Regions from separate parts of the Acidovorax sp. GW823-FHT05D11 genome, predicted to be linked through region 2. Evidence: predicted binding sites of a transcription regulator. Region 2 holds the regulator's gene; each other region holds the start of a gene.

Region 1 (5,332 bases), 2.7 Mb from region 2:
ACCGGCTGCAGCGCACCAGCACCTGGCGCGAGAACCTCGAAGGTGGCCTCGACTACCTCAAGGATGTCTTGCAAAAGGACAGCCTGGGCCTGTGCGCCGAGCTCGAATCGCAGATGCAGAACGTGGTCGATACCTACCAGTGCGAATGGAAGACCGCCGTGACCGACCCCGAGACGCGCAAGCGCTTCCGCTCGTTCGTGAACAGCGACAAGGCCGACGAGAACGTGCTCTTCGTCGAGGAGCGCGGCCAGATCCGCCCGGCCCGCGCGGAGGAGCGCGGCGCCAAGGTCATCCCCATCCGCCAGGCCGCCTGACATGAAGCACCCCCTGAGTCGCTTCGCGCCTTCACCCTTCTCTCGATGCGCTGTGCGAGTCCGGGAGGGGGACGCCCCCAGCGCATGCGCTGGATACGCCCCCTTCGCGGCGGGGCGGCCCTTGCGTGGGGCACTGGTGTCGGCTGCGCCAGTTGCGCGCGCTGCGGGCAACCTGTAGCGCAATGAATCAATAACGGAGAACTCCCATGAGCGCACTTCCCATGAACAGTACCGACCCCCTTGCCTGGACCGACATCTGCGCGGTCGACGACATCCTGCCCAGCACCGGCGTCTGCGCCCTGGTGGCCAACCGCCATGTGGCGGTGTTCCGCACCGGCAGCGACCAGTTCTTCGCCATCGACAACGTGGACCCGAAGTCGGGCGCCAGCGTGCTCTCGCGCGGGCTGATCGGCAACCTGGGCGAGCGCGTCGTCGTCGCCTCGCCGCTGTACAAGAACCATTTCGACCTGCGCACGGGCGAATGCCTGGAGGCGCCCGAGCATTCGGTGCGGGCGCACGGCGTGCGCGCCGAGGGTGGGCGCGTCAGCATTGCAATGGCCTGAGGGCCTGCCCTTGAGGTCTCTTGAGGCCGTGTCCCGGCAACTCTTCGGGCCGGGTTGTGCGGAAGTGCATTGCATCGCGTTCCGCGCAGGCCCCTGGAGGCTTGGCGGGCGCGCGGCAGGTTCTGGGGTTAGCATTCCCTCGTATCGATTTTCTGGAGTTCCCGCATGCCCGACCAGGCCGCGTCCCTGACCGTTTCGACCCTTGTGCTGCGCTCGCGCCAGCTGGAGATCGACGCGGTGCGCCACCTCGCCAGCCGGGCCGTTCTGGTGGACACGATCGGCCAGCTGATAGAAGGTCTGCAGCGCGAGCGCGGCGCATCGGGCGCCTACCTGGCGTCCAATGCCCAGCGTTTTGCCGACATGCGCAGCCGGATCATCCAGGAGGTGCTGCCACTGGAGGCGCGACTGCGCCAGGAATTTGCCCAGCATGTGGAACCCGAACAGGGCGCGACGGCCAAGGCCTTGTCGCTCATGGCGTGGGCCCTCCTGGGGCTTGATTCTCTGCCCGCGCTGCGCAGCCAGATTTACAAGCAGGCGATGACCGCACACGACTCGATCGCTGCGTTCAGCCACCTGATCGCGGGTCTGATCGAGCTGGTCTTCCATGTGGCCGATGCCGCGGGGCTGCCCAGCGTATCGCGCCAGCTGGTGGCTTTGCTGCACCTGGTGCAGGCGCAGGAAGAGGCGGGCCAGGAGCGCGCCATGGGCGCGCTGCTCTATGCCTCCGGCCAGGGCAGCGACGCGCACCAGCAGCGGGTGCTGCACCTCATCGACGCGCAGGAGCGCAGCCTGCGCGTGTTTTCCGAGTTTGCCGATCCGGCCCTGCGTGGACGCTGGGAGCAGCAGCAGCTTGCCCCCGGCATGGCCCAGCTGGAGCGGCTGCGGCGCACGCTGTGCGTGGTGCGCCCCGGCGCCGCCCTGGACAGCAACCTGAGCGACGCCTGGTTCGACGTGTGCACGGAGCGCATCAACGCGCTGTGGCAACTGCAGGTCGAACTGGTCCAGCGTCTGCGCGAGGACTGCGAGGCTCGCATCCTCGAAGCGCAGCAGGACCTGCAGGACTCCAGGGGCCTGCTGCGCGGCCTGCGCGACAACCCGCCGCAGCGCACGCACGCGGTGGACCGGTTCTTCGACATCGCGGTTGCACCCACGTCCGTGCCGGAGGCGGCGGCCGGCACACATGGGGCCGAATCGGCTTCGCTGCTGGAACTGCTGCAGGCCCAGTCGGCGCGCATGGCCAGCATGGAGGCCGAGCTGGAGGCGGCGCGCCGCACGCTGAACGAACGCAAGGTGATCGAGCGCGCCAAGGGGGTGCTGATGGCCCGCCTGGGCATGAACGAGGAAGTCGCCTTCCGCGTGTTGCAGAAAACCTCGATGGACCAGAACCGCCGGCTGCTCGAGGTGGCGGAGGCCACGCTGTCCCTGCCCGATCTCGCCTTTGCGCAGTCTGCGCTGTCAGGCGCCAAGTCCTCATAGATAGCGTCGCGGTGCCCCGCAACGGGGCGGGCAGGCACTGGTGACCCACTGTGGTGCCGGTGCCGCACCGAGTGGAGGCTCATTTCTTGCAGTGGTCGCCGCGCATGCGCCAGAGAGGGACGGGCCACGCTCCGATGCACCATTCCATCAGGGGTATGGAACTTGCATGGAGAGAAGTGGTTGTCGGCTAAAGGCGGCTTGCCAACCCACCGTCCGTGGTCTTCCGCGGGCAAAGGAATCGCGCATCCAAGGATAACGGCGTCCCTTGCGTCTCCTCCAGATGACTGGAGGACGGCGCAGCGGACGCCGTTTTCTTTTTTCCTCCTTGCGCGTTCCGCCGGCCCGCCGTCCGGGACGCTGTCAATAGTCTCCCGTCCCAAAGGAAATTCAATGGCCTACCTTGCCCCTGCCGAGTTCGTGACCAAGATGGTCGACTCCGGTGAATCCAAGCTCCTGATGTCCACCCGCGACACGCTGATCCGCTCCTACATGGCCGGCGCCATCCTGGCGCTGGCGGCCGCGTTTGCCGTGACCGTCACGGTCAACACCGGCAACCCGCTGGTCGGCGCCATGCTGTTCCCCGTGGGCTTCATCATGCTGTACCTGATGGGTTTCGACCTGCTGACGGGCGTGTTCACGCTCGCACCGCTGGCGGTGTTCGACAAGCGCCCAGGTGCCACCTGGGCAGGCGTGCTGCGCAACTGGGGCCTGGTGTTCGTGGGCAACTTCGCGGGCGCACTGACGGTGGCGGTGTTCATGGCCATCATCTTCACCTTCGGCTTCAGCGAGGCGCCCAATGCCGTCGGCGAGAAGCTCGGCCACATCGGCGAGGGCCGCACGGTGGGCTATGCCGCCCATGGCGCTGCCGGCATGCTCACGCTGTTCGTGCGTGCCGTGATGTGCAACTGGATGGTCTCCACCGGCGTGGTCGCCGCGATGATGTCCACCACGGTCTCGGGCAAGGCCATCGGCATGTGGATGCCGGTCATGATCTTCTTCTACATGGGTTTCGAGCATTCCATCGTCAACATGTTCCTGTTTCCCACCGGCCTGATGCTGGGCGGCAAGTTCACGCTGATGGACTATCTGATCTGGAACGAGCTTCCCACGGTGCTCGGCAATCTGGTCGGAGGCCTGACCTTCGTCGGTGCCACGCTGTATTCCACGCACTACAAGACCGCGCCCAAGCGCCACCATGCCTGAGCTTCTCCCTGAGCGACCTCGCCGCTGCGCGCTGCGGGCATGGGGACGCCGCCAGCGCGGCGGGGCGACCCCCGCGCGGCGGCTGGCGGGTGGGCCGCGCCGGTTGCATGGGCTGGCGGTGGCGTGCAGCGCCATGGACCGCTGATGGGCCACGGCACGGATCCGGGCGGGCTGCGCGTCACGCTGGGCCAGCACTCGCGGGCGGGGCGCAAGGGCGTCAACCAGGACTTCCATGGTGCCATGTTGCCCGGCGAGCCGCTGCGCGGCTCCAAGGGGATCGTCGTCGCCCTGGCCGATGGCATAGGGTCCAGCACGGTCAGCCAGGAGGCCAGCGCGGCCTCGGTGCGCAGTTTCCTGGACGACTACTACGCCACCTCCGACGCCTGGTCGGTGCGCCGCTCGGCCCAGCGCGTTCTGAGTGCCACCAATGCGTGGCTGCATGCGCAGACCATGCGCAGCCACGCGCGTTTCGACAAGGACCGCGGCTATGTGACCACCTTCAGCGCGCTGATCCTGAAAGGCCGCGATGTCCATGTGCTGCATGTGGGGGATGCGCGCATCTATCGCCTTCACGGGCAGTCGCTCGAGCAGCTGACGCAGGACCACCGTGTCCACCTGTCGTCGGCCGAATCGTTCCTGGGCCGCGCGCTTGGCACGAGTGCCCATGTCGAGATCGACTATTGCTGCCTGCCGGCCGATGTGGGGGCCCTCTACGTGCTGGCCACCGACGGTGCGTACACGCATTTCGATGCAGCCGCAGTGCATGCGGCTCTGGCACGGTTTCCCGGGGACTTCGATCAGGCCGCGCAAGATATCGTGGAGGGTGCGCAGGCCCGCGGCGCCGACGACGACATGACCCTGCAGATCCTGCGCATCGATGCGCTGCCCGATCCTGAAGCCCACCGCCTGCATGCGCTGCGCGAAGGCCTCGCGTTCGCGCCGCCGCTGTCGCCCAGGATGCGTTTCGAAGGCTACACCGTGGTGCGCGAACTGCACGCGAGCGCGCGCAGCCACGTGCACCTCGCGGTGGACGGCGCGACGGGGCAGCAGGTGGTGCTGAAGACTCCATCGACGGCGTTGCGCGATGACGCCGGCTATCTCAACAGCTTCCTGCTGGAAGAGTGGGTGGCGCGGCGTATTCATAGCCCCCATGTGCTCCGGCCACACAACAGCGACCGGCCGCGCCAGCATGTCTACGTGGCCATGGAATTCGTGGAGGGCCAGACCCTGGCGCAGTGGATGATCGACCATCCCCGCCCGGATCTCGACGCGGTGCGCAGCCTGGTGGCGCAAGTGGCGAAGGGACTGCAGGCCTTCCATGGCAAGGAAATGCTGCACCAGGACCTGCGGCCGGAGAACGTGATGATTGACCGCACGGGAACCGCCCGGATCATCGACTTCGGCTCCACGCTGGTCGCTGGCCTGGCCGAGGAAGCGCACGGCCTGGACATGGGCTCATCCATTGCCGGCACCTTGCAGTACACCGCGCCGGAGTATTTTGCGGGCATGGGGGGCAGCGCGCGTTCCGACCTGTTCTCGCTGGCGGTGCTCACCTACCAGATGCTGTCCGGGCAGCTGCCGTATGGCCTGCAGGTGGTGCGCATCCGCTCGGCGGGTGACGTGAAACGGCTGCGGTACGTGCCGATCCGCCATTTGCGGGCCGACCTGCCGGATTGGCTGGATGCCGTGCTGCAGAAGGCCTTGCACCCCGATCCGGCCAGGCGCCAGGAGGCGGTGTCGGAGTTCATCCACGACCTGCAGTCCCCAGGGCTGCGG
Region 2 (5,332 bases):
CTGCGCGGCCTCGATGGCGATGGTGCCGCTGCCGCAGCAGGGGTCGTACAGCGGCTGGGGGTTGTCGCCGTGGGGGTCCCAGCCACTGGCGGCGATCATGGCGGCGGCCAGGGTTTCCTTGAGCGGGGCGTCGCCCTTGTCCTCGCGCCAGCCGCGTTTGAACAGCGGCTCGCCCGAGGTGTCGATGTAGATGGTGGCTTCGTCGGTGGTCAGGTGCAGGTGGATGCGCACGTCGGGCCACTGCGTGTTCACGTCGGGGCGCACGCCGCTCTTGGCGCGAAAGCGGTCGGCCACCGCGTCCTTGACCTTGAGCCCCGCGAAATTGAGGCTCTGCAGCGGGCTGTGCTGGGCGGTCACCTCGACCTTGAAGGTCTGGCGCGTGGTGAACCAGATTTCCCAGGCCACGTCGCTGGCGGCGGCGTAGAGGTCGTTCTCGGAGCGGTACGGGCGGTGCGCCAGCTGCACCAGCACGCGCTGGGCCAGGCGGCTGTGCAGGTTCAGCAGCAGCGCGTCGCGCCACGAGGCGCGCAGCAGCACGCCGCCCCGGCCCACCAGCAGGTCCTGCCCCGTGAGGCCGGTGATGCCGTGCACTTCGTCGGCCAGGAAGCCCTCCACACCGGCGGCGCAGGGGAGAAAAAGTTGGAGTTGGTTCATGACGATGGTGAGGATACGCGCTCGGAAAGTGCGTGTGAATCCGGCGTGCCGGCACGGGCCAGCAGCAACTGGCGGATGGAGTCCGGGATCGGCGCCACCTTGCGGCCGGCCTTGCCGATGAAAACGATGCCGATCTTGCCGCGCGCCACCTCGCGGCCCGAGGTCTTCTCGGTCATGCAAAAGACCAGGTCGAACCCATAGCGGTTGAAGTCCGCAGGCGCCATCTCCACGCGCATGGTCTCGCCGTGGAAGCCCTCGGACTTGTACTGCGCCACGATGTCTCCGACCACGATGGACAGCCCGCCCACGTCGGCCTCGGGGTAGCCGAGTGACTGGAAAAACCGCACCCGGGCCTCGGACACGAGGCTCAGCAGCTGCGCGTTGTCCAGGTGCCCGCCCTGGTTGACATGGCTGATGTAGATCTGCATTTCGGTGGCGAAGCCGAAGTGCGCGGGAAGGTCGAAGACGATGCGGGCCATGGACGGGGTGGCGAAGTGAGAGGGAAAGACGGCAACGGAGCGGAAAAACGGGCCACCAGGCGCATGCGCCGTGCACACGCTCGCACGGCGCCTACAGGGCCTTGCGCAGATTCGCCGGCGCGATCTTGAGCGCCTCGCGGTACTTGGCGACGGTGCGGCGCGCGCACTCGATGCCCTGCTCCTTGAGCATCTCGGCGATCTGGCTGTCGGACAGCGGCTTGGTCGGACTCTCGGCGGCCACGAACTGCTTGATGAGGGCGCGCACGGCGGTGCTCGACGCATTGCCGCCGGTCTCGGTGCCCAGGCCCGAGCCGAAGAAGTACTTGAGCTCGTAGGTGCCGATGGGCGTGGCCATGTACTTGGCCGTGGTCACGCGGCTGATGGTGGACTCGTGCAGGCCCAGCTCGTCGGCGATGTCGCGCAGCACCAGCGGGCGCATGGCGAGTTCGCCGTGGGTGAAGAAGTTCTTCTGCCGCTCCACGATGGCGCGCGAGACGCGCAGGATGGTGTCGAAGCGCTGCTGGATGTTCTTGATGAACCAGCGCGCCTCCTGCAGGCGCTGCTGCATGCCCTGGTGGCCCTCGCCGCCCTTGTGGCCGCGCAGGGCGCCGGCATAGATGTCGTGCACGCGCAGGCGCGGCATCACGTCGGGGTTGAGCTGCACGATGAAGTTGTGCTGCCCGTCGCGGCCATTGGCGCGCCCGGCCTTGCGCACGATCACGTCGGGGATGATGATGTTGCGCTCCACGTCGGCGAAGCGGCGCCCCGGGCGCGGCTCCAGCCGGGCGATCAGCGCCATGGCGGCGCGGGTGCGCTCCTCGCTGTCGCCGCAGGCCTGCGTGAGGCGGCGCACGTCGCGCCGCGCCAGCATCTCCAGCGGCTGCTGGCACACGCGCAGCGCGGTCTGCACGGTGTCGGGGTCGATGTCGATGTCCTCGTCGGCGGCCAGCGCCTTGAGCTGCAGCGTCAGGCACTCGGCCAGGCCGCGCGCGCCCACGCCCACGGGCTCCAGGCTCTGCAGCAGCCGCTGTGCCACGGTGAAGCGGTGCACCAGTTCCTCGATCTGCTCCAGGTCGTCGGGCCCGGCCAGGCTGATGGCCAGCTCTTCGAGCGGATCCTCCAGGTAGCCGTCGTCGTTGAGCGATTCGATCAGGAAGCGCAGCGCGGCGCGGTCGATCTCGGACAGGCGCAGCGCCAGCGCCTGTCGGTGCAAAAAGGCGGTCAGCGATTCGTGCGTGCGGGCCAGCTCGGTGGCGTCGGCCTCGTCGCCTTCGGCGTCGTTGCGGTTGCGGGCGGGGGCGTCGCCGCCCCACTCGGCGTCGTTGGGCGCCATCTCCACCGTGCCGTCGCCGCTCCAGTCGGGCTCGTCGGCGCCCGCGCTCGGTGTTTCAGCATCATTTTGAGCCTCAGCGCTGGTACTGCTTGCGCTGGTAGCTCCTGAAAAAATAGCATCATCCGCGCTGTAGTCGTCGGCCTGGGCCGGCGTATCGGCGGCTTCCAGGCCAAACTCCTCGCGCGGCGCCTCGTCGACGTTGCGTTCGAGGAACGGGTTTTCGTCGAGCATCTGCTCGACTTCCTGCGAGAGTTCCAGCGTGGACAACTGCAGCAGCCGGATGGACTGCTGAAGCTGGGGGGTCAATGCAAGATGCTGCGAGACGCGCAGCGAGAGTCCAGGTTTCATTGATTGAGCGCCGCCGGGCCGCCCCAAGGCGCGAAGGCCCCCTCGGGGGGCAGCGAACCACGCGCAGCGGGGAGCGTGGGGACACCGTACCGCGCCGCCGGGCCGCCCCAAGGCGCGAAGGCCCCCTCGGGGGGCAGCGCAGTACACGAAGTGACAAGCGTGGAGGCCATGTCTACATGCGGAAATGTTCGCCCAGGTACACCCGGCGCACTTCGGCGTTGTCCACGATCTCGGACGGCGTGCCCTGGGCCAGCACCTGGCCATCGCTGATGATGAAGGCGTGGTCGCAGATGCCCAGCGTCTCGCGCACGTTGTGGTCGGTGATGAGCACGCCGATGCCGCGCGCCTTGAGAAAACCGATGATGCGCTGGATCTCGATCACGGCGATGGGGTCGATGCCCGCAAAGGGCTCGTCCAGCAGGATGAAGCGCGGCTGCGTGGCCAGCGCGCGGGCGATCTCGACGCGGCGGCGCTCGCCGCCCGACAGGGCCATGGCGGGCGAGGCCCGCAGGTGGTCCACGCGCAGCTCCTGGAGCAAGGCCGTGAGACGCTCTTCGATGGCCTCGCGCGACAGCGGCTTGCCGTCGTCGTCCGCGCGCTGCAGCTCCAGCACCGCGCGCACGTTCTCTTCGACCGTGAGCTTGCGGAAGATGGAGGCTTCCTGCGGCAGGTAGGACAGCCCCAGCCGCGAGCGGCGGTGGATGGGCATGTGGGCCACCGAATGGCCGTCGATGCGGATGTCGCCCGCGTCGCTGCGCACCAGGCCCACGATCATGTAGAACGAGGTGGTCTTGCCCGCGCCGTTGGGCCCCAGCAGGCCCACGACCTCGCCCTTTTGCACGACCAGCGACACATCCTTGACGACCTTGCGGCTGCCATACGACTTGGCCAGGTGCTGCACCTCCAGGCGGCTGCCCGCCTGGGCGTCAGGACCGGAGCTGACGGGCTGCGCGCTCACTTGGAGCCGCCGCCAAGGCTGTTGCTGGGGCGCAGCACCGGCGCCGATGCCGGGGGCGCGGCCTCCGGCGCGGCGGTACCGGCGGGCGGGTCCTTGGGCGCGAGCACCGCGCGCACCCGGCTGCCGGGCGCGGGCGCATCGCCCGCCGCATTGGTCGCGGGGGTGCGCTTGCCGTCCACGGTGAACACATCGGTGAGGTTGTTGTAGACGATCACGGCGCCGGTGATCTCGTCGCTGAGGACCGCCCCGCGGTAGCGGCGCAGTTCGGCGCGGGTGATGAAGCGCACGTTGTCGGCCTTGCCGTCGTACTCGATGACTTCGCTCTCGCCTTCGATGAACTCGTCCGGCGCGCCGGCCACGGTATCGCGCTTCTGGCGGAAGAAGGCCCGCTTGCCCGCCTCGGCCGTGACCACGCCGTACTGGTAGCCGTCGGCGTCCTGGCGCACGTCCAGCCGCGCGCCGCGCAGCACGATAGAGCCCTTGGTCATGACCACGCGGCCCGAGAACACGCTGGTCTGCTTGAGCTCATCGTGTCGCAAGGCGTCGGCCTCGATGTTCATGGGCTTGGCGCGGTCGGCCTTTTCGGCGTGCGCCGCGCCCAGATGGCAGGCCAGGGCGACAAGCAGGAGGTGGGGGAGGATGCGGTAGTTCATAGGGCACGAATCTTGCAGGTCATTGTAGCCACCCCACGGCGCGCGCCATGAAAAAAGCCCGCATCCGCGGGCTTCTTCTTGGGACATCCGAGGCCGTCGGCGCTTGGAAGCCGACGCCTGCACCCGTGGAGCCGGCGCTGCCGGGCCGCCGGGTGCGTTCCCCTTGGCAGGAAGGCGGCTCACGAGGGCCACGCTTCCTTCAAGGAGGCGTCACCCCTTTTTCGCCGTGGCGGCCAGATGCTCCACCACCTGCAGCACGTTCTGCATGTTGCCGGCCATGGTGCCATCGGTGTAGTACTTGCCGGCCACGCCCATGGAAGGCACGCCTTCCACGCCATACGCGTCCTGCAACTGCGACGCACGGCGCACCTGGTTGGACACGGTGAAGGAGCCGTAGACCTCCTTGAACTTGGCGGCATCGACCCCCTGCTGGGTCACCCAGGCCAGGATTTCGTCGTCCTTGGCCAGCTTCTGCTTTTCCACATGGATGGCGCGGAACACCTTGGCGTGCAGCGCGTCGAGCTTGCCCATGCCTTCGAGCGTGTAGTAGAGCTTTTGCTGCGGCACGAAGCTGGCATTGAAGGCCACGGGCATGCGGCGGATGCTCATGTCCTTGGGGGCGCTCTTCACCCATGCGTCGAGCGTGGGCTCGAAGGCGTGGCAGTGGGGGCAGCTGTACCAGAAGAATTCGATCACATCGACCTTGCCGGCGGGCGCATCGGGCGCCACGGGCTTGTCCAGCCGCTTGAAGTCCTTGCCCTCCTTGAACTGGCGGGCCTGGGCCAGCGCGGGGGTGGCCACTGGCAGCGTCAGGGCGGAAGCGGCAACCGCCGAGGCGGCGGACAAAGAAAACTCACGGCGTTTCATGGCAAAGACTCTCCTGGTTCTGGTCTGGGGGATGTGAGCC
Region 3 (5,332 bases), 1.4 Mb from region 2:
AACGTCCTGCGCGTCTTCGAGGCCTTGCACGAGGAAGGTGGGGCCACGCGCGCGGCGCTGCGGCTGGGCGTGACCCAGTCGGCCGTGAGCGCGGCGCTGGCACGGCTGCGCCATGTATATGGCGACCCGCTGTTCACCCGCACTGGCCGTGGCCTGGCGCCCACGCTGCGCGCGCAGGAGCTCAAGCCCGTGATCAGCGAAGCGCTGAACAAATGCAGGGAGAGCCTCGCCCTGGGATCCACGCCCCAGGCGCGCTATCAGGGGCGGTCCGTGGTGATCGGCATGTCGGATGATTTCGAGATCGCGATGGGCCAGGCGCTGGTGAGGGCCGTGGCGCAGCACGCGCCCGGCCTGCGCCTGGCCTTTCGGCAGACGCACAGCCAGATCGTGGCCGAGATGCTCATGGCGCGCGAGATCGACCTGGCGATCACGGCCGGCGGATTCGCCACACGCTGGCTCAGCCACCAGGCGCTGGGCGAAGGGGGGTACGCCTGCCTCATCGACGCAGTGGCGCCGGGCCCCGTCGCCAGGACGGGCAAGCGGCGCGGCGGCGCAGCCCCGCCCGGCCTGAGCGTGGAGGACTACGTGCACCGCGAGCATGTGCTCATCTCGTCGGGCGGCTTCATCGGCGTGGTGGACGAGGTGCTGGCCGCCACGGGCCACAAGCGCCGTGTGATTGCATCCACCACGCATTTCGCCGCCCTGCCCTACCTGCTGGCGGGAACCCGCGCGGTCGCCACGCTGCCCGCGCATGCGGCCCAGGCAATCGCGCGGATGACCGGCCTGCAGGTTCTGCCCTGCCCGATCGCCATGCCGCGCTATGCCATCGAGCTCGGCTGGCGCACCGATGCGCTCCGCGATTCGGCGGTGGCGCATGTCCGCACCATCGTGGCGCAGCAGTGGCCCCAGGGATCTGCTGCCACGGGGGCCTGAGCCCCCGGCCTGCGCCCGCCTGCCGTGCGGGGTTTCTTTCGGTACCGCGCCGGCTCAGTCGCCCGTGGTCACCAGGAAGTCGCGGCTGATGCCCCCTCCCAGGTCGTTGACCCGGTCAAGGAACTGCGTGAGGAACGCGTGCAGCCCTGTCGACAGGATTTCGTCGATGCGGCCATATTGCAGGTCGGCCAGCAGGCGGCCCGCGCGGCGCTGCGTTTCAGCCGACTGCTGATTGGCCACGACGCCCAGGTTGTCCACCACTTCGCGCAGGCAGGCGTGCAGCGAGCGGGGCATGTCGCGGCGCAGGATCAGCAGGTCGGCCACGCGGCCGGGGGTGATCACGTCGCGGTAGACCTTGCGGTAGACCTCGAAGGCCGAGACGCTGCGCAGGATGGCGCTCCAATGGTAGAAGTCGTTCTCCTGGTTGCGCTCGCTGGCCCGGCCGAAGAAGTCGTTCTTCACCGCATGGAACTTCACGTCCAGCAGGCGCGCGGTGTTGTCCGCCCGCTCCAGGAAGGTGCCCATGCGCAGGAAATGAAAAGCCTCGTCCTGCAGCATGGTGCCTAGCACCACGCCGCGCGACAGGTGCGAGCGGTACTTCACCCATTCGAAGAACTGCCCCGGATCCCGTTCGAAGGCGCTGCCTTCGAGCTGGCGGTGCAGTTCCAGCCAGGTCTGGTTCTGCGTCTCCCACACCTCGGTGGTGAGGGCGCCACGCACGGCCCGCGCATTTTCGCGGGCGGCACGCAGGCACGAGAGGATGGACGAGGGGTTGTCGCCGTCGCGCACCATGAACTCGAGCACGCGCTGCGGCGTGACCTTGCCATGCTTGGCGGCATAGGCCGGGATCAGCTCGCTGATGGACAGCAGCCCTTCCCAGCCTTCCTGCGCCACGTCGGCGGACTGGGGCAGCAGCGAGGTTTCGTAGCTCACGTTGAGCATGCGGGCGGTGTTTTCCGCCCTTTCGGTGTACCTGGACATCCAGAACAGATGGTCGGCGGTGCGGCTCAGCATTTCAGAATCCTCCCTGTGATTGCGTCATGCCGCCCATGGATTGCGACTGCAGCGCCGGCGCGGCGGTGTGCTCCCCCAGCACCCAGGTGTCCTTTGTCCCGCCGCCCTGCGAGGAATTCACCACCAGCGAACCCTCCTGCAGCGCGACGCGCGTGAGCCCCCCCGCCACCATCTGCACCTCGCGGCCGCTGAGCACGAAGGGGCGCAGGTCGATGTGGCGCGGCGCGATGCCGCTCTCCACGTAGGTGGGGCAGCTGGACAGGCTGAGCGTGGGCTGCGCGATGTAGCCTGCCGGGTTGGCCAGCAGCGCGCGGCGGAAGTCCTCGATCTCGGCCTGCGTGGCCGCCGGGCCGATGAGCATGCCGTAGCCGCCCGCGCCGTGCACTTCCTTGACCACCAGGTCCTTCAGGTTCGCCAGCACGTGCTGCAGGTCGTCCTGCTTGCGGCACATCCAGGTGGGCACATTCTTCAGGATGGGCTCCTGGCCCAGGTAGAAGCGGATCATCTCGGGCACGTAGGGGTAGACCGACTTGTCGTCGGCCACGCCCGTGCCCACCGCATTGCAGATGCCGACATTGCCGGCGCGGTACGCCTCCATGAGGCCGTGGCAGCCCAGCGTGGAGTTGCGGCGAAACACCTGCGGGTCGAGGAAGTCGTCGTCCACGCGGCGGTAGATCACGTCCACCCGCTGCAGGCCGCGCGTGGTGCGCATGTAGACGAACTTGTCCTTGACCACGAGGTCCTGCCCTTCGACCAGCTCCACGCCCATCTGCTGGGCCAGGAAGGCATGCTCGAAGTACGCGCTGTTGTGCATGCCGGGTGTCAGGACCACCACCGTGGGCTCGTCGGCCGTGGCGGGCGCGCTGGCGCGCAGGGTCTCCAGCAGCATGTCGGGGTAATGCGCCACCGGCGCCACCTTGTGCAGGCTGAACAGCTCGGGGAAGAGCCGCATCATCATCTTGCGGTTCTCGAGCATGTAGCTCACGCCGCTGGGCACGCGCAGGTTGTCCTCCAGCACGTAGTACTCGCCCTCGCCCTGTGCATTGGGGGCGCGCACGATATCGATGCCGGCGATGTGCGCGTAGATGTTCTTGGGCACCTGCACGCCGGCCATCTCCGGCCGGTACTGGGCATTGTTGAGGATGAGATCGGCGGGCACGATGCCGGCGCGGATGATGTCCTGGCCGTGGTACACGTCGTGGATGAAGCGGTTGAGGGCCGTGACCCGCTGCACCAGCCCCTGCTGCATGCTGCTCCACTCGTGGGCCGGGATGATGCGGGGAATCAGGTCGAACGGGATCAGCCGCTCGTTGCCCGCCCCGCCCTCATCCTTGGCGCCGTAGACGGCAAAGGTGATGCCCACGCGCCGGAAGATCATCTCGGCCTCGGCCCGGCGGGCCTGCATCACGTCAGGGGGCTGTTTGTTCAACCACTGCGCATAGCGCTTGTAGTGCTCCCGCACATCGCTGCCATCGAAAGGCAGCATGGCGTACATCTCGTCAAATTTCTGCATGAACTGGCCTCCTGCTGTCAGGATAGCAAGTTGTACGCCCGCACTCCCCGAACCAGCTCAAAATCTTTCCGGGGCCCCGTGCATCGGCAGACCGGCGGACCCGCCGCGCCCGCAGATCACTCCGGCCACGGTGCCATGCGATGCTGCCAGTACCGCGCGCCGACGTCGCGTTCACACGCCACCCGCGCGGGTTGCGCCGACGACCACGCGGCAGCCCCGCAGCGGGACGACTCCACCACGCGGATCCCCCGCTCCCGGTAGCGCTGCAGCACCTCGGCCGCAGGGTGGCCAAAGCGGTTGCGGTAGCCCGCCTGCACCAAAGCAGTGCGCGGTGCCACGGCCTCCAGAAACGCCGGCGAGGACGAGGTCTTGCTCCCGTGGTGGGGCACGAGCAGCACGTCGGCCTGCACCGCGGCGCCCCGCGCCAGCAGGGCCTGCTCCTGGGCGGCCTCGATGTCACCGGCCAGCAGCGCGACGGAGCCCCTTTCCCCTTTTTCTGCGGCGGCCGCGATGCGCAGCACGCAACTGAGCGCGTTGGGCCGGGCGGTGGGCGCGGCGGCGTCTTGCGCCCCCGGGTGCAGCACCTCGAAAGACACGCCATCCCATGTCCACCGCTGGCCCGCCACGCAGGGCCTGACGGGGCGCAGTGCCTGCAGCATGTGCTCAGCCTCGATCGAACCAGTGAGTTCGGCCCCCGGCTGCTGGGCCAGCACCGCCGCCGCGCCGCCTGTGTGGTCGGCATCGCGGTGGCTGAGCATGAGCACGTCCACGCGCTCGCCCAGCGCCCGCAGCAGCGGCACCAGCACGCGGTGGCCCGCGTCGCTTTCGCGGCTGAAACGCGGCCCTGCGTCGTACAGCAGGGTGTGGGTCGCGGTGCGCACCAGCACCGCATTGCCCTGGCCGATGTCCGCCGCCAGCAATTCGAACTGTCCCGCCGCCGGCCGCGCGGGCTGCCAGCACAGCGCGGGCCACAGCAGCGGAAGGGCCAGCCACCGCAGACGCCAGGGCAACCTCGCGGCCAGAAGCGCCCCCCCGGCCACGGCCAGCACGCCGGCCCACAGCGGCGCCGCGGGCATGTGGAGCACGGCCCAGGGCCACTGCGCCAGCCATTGCAGCAGTACCGCCAGCGGCTGCAGGCCGAAGGCGGCCAGGCTCCAGAGCGGCGGCCACAGCACCCCGCCCAGTGCCAGCGGAGTGACCACCAGGGTGACCCAGGGAATCGCCACCAGATTGGCGGCAAAGCCCACCACGGACACCTGGCCGAACAGCAGCAGGGTCAGGGGCGTGAGGGCCAGCGTCACCACCCACTGCTCGCGCACCAAGGCATGAAAACGCTGCCTGGCGCTTGATGGATAAGCGCCATCAGCTACTGAATTAGTAGCAAACAAGATACCCACGGCGACAAAGCTGAGCCAGAAGCCTGCCTGCGCGAGCGCCCAGGGGTCCGCCACCACCACGGCCGCGCACGCCAGCAGCCACACCTGCGGCCACGGCCAGCGGCGGCCGCACAGCTGCAGCAGGGCGATGGCGCCCAGCATGGTCACCGTGCGTTGCGCAGGCACGCCCCAGCCGCTGAAAATGGCGTACGCCGCGGCCAGCGCCACCCCGGCGGCCAGCGCGGCGGACGGCGCGGGCACCGCCAGGCACAGCCGCGTGGACCTTCGCCACAACGCCCCCACCGCCAGCGCGGCCAGCCATGCGAACAGCGTGATGTGAAGGCCCGAAATGCTCATGAGGTGCGCGACGCCCGTGGCGCGGAACACGTCCCAGTCGGCACGGTCGATGGCACGCTGGTCACCCGTCACCAAAGCCGCCACCACGCCCGCGATGCGTGCGCGGGCGGGGTCGTCGCCGTGCACGTCGCGGGCCAGG
Region 4 (5,332 bases), 2.7 Mb from region 2:
TGCAGGTGCTCAAGTTCAACCTGGATCGCCGCGCCGAGCGCGTGCGCGTGTTCGAGCTGGGCCGTGTGTTCCTGCGGGATGCCAGCGTGGCCAACAGCGACACCACGGTGGAAGGCTTTCACCAGCCCATGCGCGTGGCCGGTCTGGCTTATGGACCCAACGATGCGCTCCAGTGGGGCCGCAAGGAGCAGTCGATCGACTTCTTCGATGTGAAGGGCGATCTCGAGGCCTTGCTGGCGCCGCTGCGAGCCACGTTCGAGCCGGCCGTCCATCCTGCGATGCACCCCGGCCGTTGCGCGCGGGTGCTCCTCAACGGGCGGGCCGTGGGTTTCGTGGGCGAGCTGCACCCGCAGTGGCGCCAATCGTGGGAGCTCCCGCAAGCGCCGGTGATGTTTGAACTCGAACTGGATGCCGTATTGCAGCGTGCAGTGCCCCAGTTCAAGTCCGTGGCCAAGCACCAGTCCGTCGAACGTGATCTGGCGGTGGTGGTCGCTGAGCGGGTCACCCATGCCGAGGTCATGGCGGCGGTCCAGCAAGCGGTGCCCGGCGCAATGCTGCGTTCGGCCGTGCTGTTCGATGTGTACCGGCCCAAGGCGCTGCGTGCGGGCGAAGAGGCACCCGCCGGTGGCCTGGCTCCCGGGGAGAAGAGCCTGGCGGTGCGCCTGACTCTGGGCAGCGACGAGGCGACGCTCACCGAGGCCGAGATCGATGCCGCTGTTCAAGCGGTGGTGGGGCAATTGGCCCAGCGCATGGGCGCACGGCTGCGTGTCTGATGATGTTCAAGGGAGCTGACGCCATGATCGAATTCGCCGTCGAAAGCCTGGAAACGCCAGCGCTGACCAAGGCACAACTGGCCGATCTGCTGTTTGACCAGATTGGCTTGAACAAGCGCGAGTCCAAGGACATGATCGACGCATTCTTCGACCTGATCTCGCAGAGCCTGGTGGAGGGCAAGGATGTGAAGTTATCGGGTTTCGGCAACTTCCAGATTCGCACCAAGGCACCACGGCCCGGGCGCAACCCGCGCACGGGCGAGGCCATTCCGATCAAGGCACGCCGCGTGGTGACGTTTCACGCCAGCAGCAAACTCAAGGAACAGATCCAGACGGCTGCCGGATCGTGAATTTGTGCCGTTTTTGTGACCAGAATGTTGCCGATGACTGGCGGTCCGTGCGCGTCTGCAGTACGCTAGCTGGCTGACCGGTTTGAATCCACCACCCATGGGCACCCCCCTTCCTTCGATCCCCGCCAAGCGCTACTTCACGATTGGTGAGGTCGCGGAGCTTTGTGGCGTCAAGCCCCACGTATTGCGTTACTGGGAGCAGGAGTTCACTCAACTGCGCCCCATGAAGCGGCGTGGCAACCGGCGCTACTACCAGCATCATGAAGTGCTCATGATCCGCCGCATCCGGGATCTGCTGTATGACCAGGGGTTCACCATCAGTGGCGCGCGCAATCGCCTGCAGGAGCTTGCGCATCCCGCCCGCGATGAGGCAGGGGCCGACGGCGCGATGAACGGGTTTGATTCCGAGATGCCCAGCATGCTGGTGGACAGCGCACGCGATCTTTCCATCGATGCGATGGGCATCACGCTGGACTCCAATGCGGTGCGCAAAGAATTATTTGAAATTCGGGCGCTACTTTCTCTGGGTTGACCTTTTTTCTGCATATAATCTAAGTCTTGTCGGCGTGTAGCGCAGCCTGGTAGCGCACTTGCATGGGGTGCAAGGGGTCGCGAGTTCGAATCCCGCCACGCCGACCATTGTTAGCAAAAGCCCAGAACCGAAAGGTTCTGGGCTTTTTTGCTTGGTCGCGGAAAAACATGCCACACGGCCTGGGGTGAAATGAAAGGCGGCTTGCTGCTGCGTGCTGTGCAGGCATGGTGGCGATACCGAGCCCCCGCTGATCAGCAGGCTCCCTGTCGAGGTAGTGCTGACATGTGGTCAGCCCGTGTTGCGGTTGCCCCCGCCAAAACCAAAGTAGCGGCTCGCCCCGCAAAGGACTCTCATGATCGATGGACTGGTGGCCGGCAGGCTGTATGGCGAGGCCGAGCGGCGTACTGACAAGGCCGGGAAGCCTTTTACCGTCTCCAAGGTGCGAGCAAGCACCGCGGATGGCGAGACGCTGTTCGTCAACGTGATTGCATTTGAGGCAGGGGTCTGCGCCTCCATGCACGCCCTGCGCGATGGAGACTCTGTGGCGCTGGCGGGAAGCATCACGCCAAGAGTCTGGACGGACAAGCAGGGAAACACGCGGCCCGCGCTGGACATGGTCGCGCACCGCCTGCTCACGCTGCACGGCGAATAAAAAACAAGGCGATGCAAAACTGATCCTGCGACTCGCGCTCGCCACGGCGTGACGTGCCAACGGGCGGTGCAAGAGGAGAGGGTGGGCGAGTCCAGCCGCCTGCCTGGGCGGTGCTTGCGACGGATACCCTGCCGCGCACGAAACAGCATTGAAAACGTGGCTGCTGCCAGGTCGCAGCGATCAGGTTGGTTTTTGGGGTGCTGGCTGGTCCTGCGCGAATCCCAGTGCCTTGAGTTCTTCTTCGCTCAGGTGCAGTTCCGTCAGCTCGGGTTGCCGCGCTTCGACCGTGCGCCTGCGTTCATAGTTGGTGGGCGGCCCTTTTTCCACTTGCCGGCGGTCCTTTCCGCTGCGCCTGTCCGCGCTGCCTCTGCGTTCCACGCTCATGTTGGTAGTCCTCATATAGGAAAAAAAAGCTCTGGGATTCCTGCCCTGGCTGGCCATCCTTTCAGGAGCACTGAACAGGTGTCCTGACCGGCCGGACTGCATCGTCTCAGTCTGCATGAGGCGGGCACGTTTGAAAAAGAAAGAATGGCAACAAACCAGCACACGGCACGCCTTCCAGGTATCAGAACTCCTGGCTGTCCCTGGGGCATTCCGACGAGGTCTGCCTGCGGCAATTTGTCCCAACCTGAGGCGATGCCCTGATTTGGTGATGGTTTGCACCGCATTGATGCGACTCCGTGCCGGCCGGGTCGCTGATGCCAACCCGCTTGCCCGCTCCTGGCGAGCGCTATGTGGCCGCAGGGGCTGAAAGGGCGGCATGGATATTGCGATCTACCGTTGCATGTCTGCCGGTGAAGCTGCCGTCGGACCGACCAACACCCTCCGCTAATGATGGCGGAACCCCCGGACGAGCGAGGCTATGAGCCTCTCGTGGGGTCGTTCCAATCCACACCCGTGCCGTTGCGGAGGGTGAGGTGCACTGGTTGCCTCCCTCGGGGCTGCCGATGCACAGCATCCCTGCACTTGCCCTCCGGGCGGCCCGGTCCATTGCAGGATCACTAGCATGAAAATCGTTCTCATTGGCCACGGCATGGTCGGCCACAAGTTCCTCGAAAGCCTGGCCGAGACCGGCATGACCGGCGTCGAGGTCACCGTGCTGTGCGAGGAGCCACGCCCCGCCTACGACCGGGTGCACCTCTCCGCCTTCTTCAGCGGCACCACGGCCGAGCAACTCTCCCTGGTCGAGCCCGGCTTCTTCGAGCGCACCGGCTTCACCCTGCGCCTGGCGGCGCGGGCCGCTTCGGTGGACCGCCGCATTCGCACCGTGACCACGGTCGACGGCGAGGTGCTGCACTATGACAAGCTGGTGCTGGCCACTGGCTCCAACCCCTTCGTGCCCCAGGTGCCGGGGCGCGACCGCGACCACTGCTTCGTCTACCGCACCATCGAAGACCTGGAGGCCATGCAGGCCTCGGGCGCCAAATCCAAGACCGGCGTGGTCGTGGGCGGCGGCCTGCTGGGTCTGGAATGCGCCAAGGCGCTGCGCGACATGGGCCTCGAAACCCATGTGGTCGAGTTCGCCCCGCGCCTCATGGCCGTGCAGGTGGACGAGGGCGGCGGCCGCGTGCTGCGCGCCAAGATCGAGGAGCTGGGCGTGCAGGTGCACACCGGCCGCAACACCCAGGAGATCACCGATGGTGCCCGTGCGCGCCACCGCATGGTGTTTGCCGACGGCACCTGGCTGGAGACCGACATGATCGTCTTCTCCGCCGGCATCCGCCCGCGCGACGAACTGGCGCGCCGGAGCCTGCTGGCCATCGGCCCGCGCGGTGGCGTGGCCATCGACAGCGCCTGCCGTACCAGCGACCACGACGTCTACGCCATCGGCGAATGCGCGTCGTGGAACGAGCAGACCTTCGGCCTGGTAGCCCCCGGCTACGACATGGCCCGTGTGGCCGCCCGCCACATCGCAGGCGAGACCGACGCCGCCTTCGTCGGCGCCGACATGAGCACCAAGCTCAAGCTCATGGGCGTGGACGTGGCCAGCATCGGCGACGCCCATGCGAAAACGCCCCACAGCCGCACCTGCCAGTATGTGGACGAGCGCCGCCAGGTCTACAAGAAGATCGTCATCAGCGAAGACGGCAAGCAACTGCTGGGCGCCGTGCTGATTGGCGACGCCACCGAATACGGCACGCTGCTGCAGATGGCCCTGAACGGCATCACGCTGCCCGAGGACCCCGAGTTCCTGATCTTCCCGTCCAGCGATGGCAAGGCCAAACCCGGCCTGGGCGTGGATGCCCTGCCCGACACGGCGCAGATCTGCTCGTGCAACAACGTCACCAAGGCCGGCATCTGCGAAGCCGTGGGCAATGGCGCCTGCACCATCGCAGAGATGAAGGCCTGCACCAAGGCCGGTGCCACCTGCGGCGGCTGCGTGCCCCTGGTCACCCAGGTCATGAAAGCCGAGATGGCGCGCCGCGGCATGGCCGTGAACAACCACATCTGCGAGCACTTCGCGTACTCGCGCCAGGAGATCTACCACCTGGTGCGCGTGGGCAACATCAGGAGCTTCGGCGAACTGCTGGCCCAGCACGGCAAGGGCATGGGCTGCGACATCTGCAAGCCCGTGGCGGCCAGCGTATTCGCCTCGTGCTGGAACGAGTTCGTGCTCAAGAAGGAGCTGGCCGGCCTGCAGGACAGCAATGACTACTACCTGGGCAACATCCAGAAGGACGGCACCTACTCGGTGGTGCCGCGCATGCCCGGTGGCGAGGTCACGCCCGACGGCCTGATCGCCGTGGGCCAGGTGGCCAAGAAGTACGGCCTGTACACCAAGGTCACCGGCGGTGCGCGGGTGGATATGTTCGGTGCGCGCCTGGAACAGCTGCCCCTGATCTGGGAGGAGCTGATCACCGCCGGGTTCGAGTCCGGCCATGCCTACGGCAAGTCCCTGCGCACGGTCAAAAGCTGCGTGGGCTCGACCTGGTGCCGCTATGGCGTGGGCGACAGCGTGGGCCTGGCCGTGGAGCTGGAGAACCGCTACAAGGGCCTGCGTGCTCCGCACAAGATCAAGTTCGGC

What was found. Region 2 encodes sigma-54, which starts transcription at its own class of promoters, with help from an activator protein. Its sites were predicted from a motif close to TGGCANGNAANCTGCTTT; they were not measured.
Region 1: the regulator sigma-54 is predicted to act here: its motif matches at 2,505-2,522, upstream of AC3RCE_RS11405 (formate/nitrite transporter family protein).
Region 3: the regulator sigma-54 is predicted to act here: its motif matches at 3,483-3,500, upstream of AC3RCE_RS17440 (circularly permuted type 2 ATP-grasp protein).
Region 4: the regulator sigma-54 is predicted to act here: its motif matches at 3,064-3,081, upstream of nirB (nitrite reductase large subunit NirB).

What each region holds. Positions count from the first base shown of each region.
Region 1 covers NZ_CM179502.1:2,438,455-2,443,786, forward strand. Annotated here, with positions in the region: gene nirB (nitrite reductase large subunit NirB) at 1-314, shown strand, start outside; gene nirD (nitrite reductase small subunit NirD) at 521-877, shown strand; gene AC3RCE_RS11400 (nitrate- and nitrite sensing domain-containing protein) at 1,043-2,353, shown strand; gene AC3RCE_RS11405 (formate/nitrite transporter family protein) at 2,744-3,556, shown strand; gene AC3RCE_RS11410 (bifunctional protein-serine/threonine kinase/phosphatase) at 3,701-5,332, shown strand, end outside.
Region 2 covers NZ_CM179502.1:5,152,798-5,158,129, forward strand. Annotated here, with positions in the region: gene AC3RCE_RS23760 (THUMP domain-containing class I SAM-dependent RNA methyltransferase) at 1-654, opposite strand, end outside; gene AC3RCE_RS23765 (acyl-CoA thioesterase) at 651-1,133, opposite strand; gene AC3RCE_RS23770 (RNA polymerase factor sigma-54) at 1,225-2,814, opposite strand; gene lptB (LPS export ABC transporter ATP-binding protein) at 2,987-3,772, opposite strand; gene lptA (lipopolysaccharide transport periplasmic protein LptA) at 3,769-4,425, opposite strand; gene AC3RCE_RS23785 (thiol:disulfide interchange protein DsbA/DsbL) at 4,636-5,292, opposite strand.
Region 3 covers NZ_CM179502.1:3,782,644-3,787,975, forward strand. Annotated here, with positions in the region: gene AC3RCE_RS17430 (LysR family transcriptional regulator) at 1-933, shown strand, start outside; gene AC3RCE_RS17435 (alpha-E domain-containing protein) at 988-1,947, opposite strand; gene AC3RCE_RS17440 (circularly permuted type 2 ATP-grasp protein) at 1,949-3,460, opposite strand; gene AC3RCE_RS17445 (DNA internalization-related competence protein ComEC/Rec2) at 3,577-5,332, opposite strand, start outside.
Region 4 covers NZ_CM179502.1:2,432,921-2,438,252, forward strand. Annotated here, with positions in the region: gene pheT (phenylalanine--tRNA ligase subunit beta) at 1-773, shown strand, start outside; gene AC3RCE_RS11365 (integration host factor subunit alpha) at 797-1,123, shown strand; gene AC3RCE_RS11370 (MerR family transcriptional regulator) at 1,221-1,655, shown strand; tRNA gene AC3RCE_RS11375 (tRNA-Pro) at 1,686-1,762, shown strand; gene AC3RCE_RS11380 (single-stranded DNA-binding protein) at 2,008-2,307, shown strand; gene AC3RCE_RS11385 (hypothetical protein) at 2,488-2,691, opposite strand; gene nirB (nitrite reductase large subunit NirB) at 3,314-5,332, shown strand, end outside.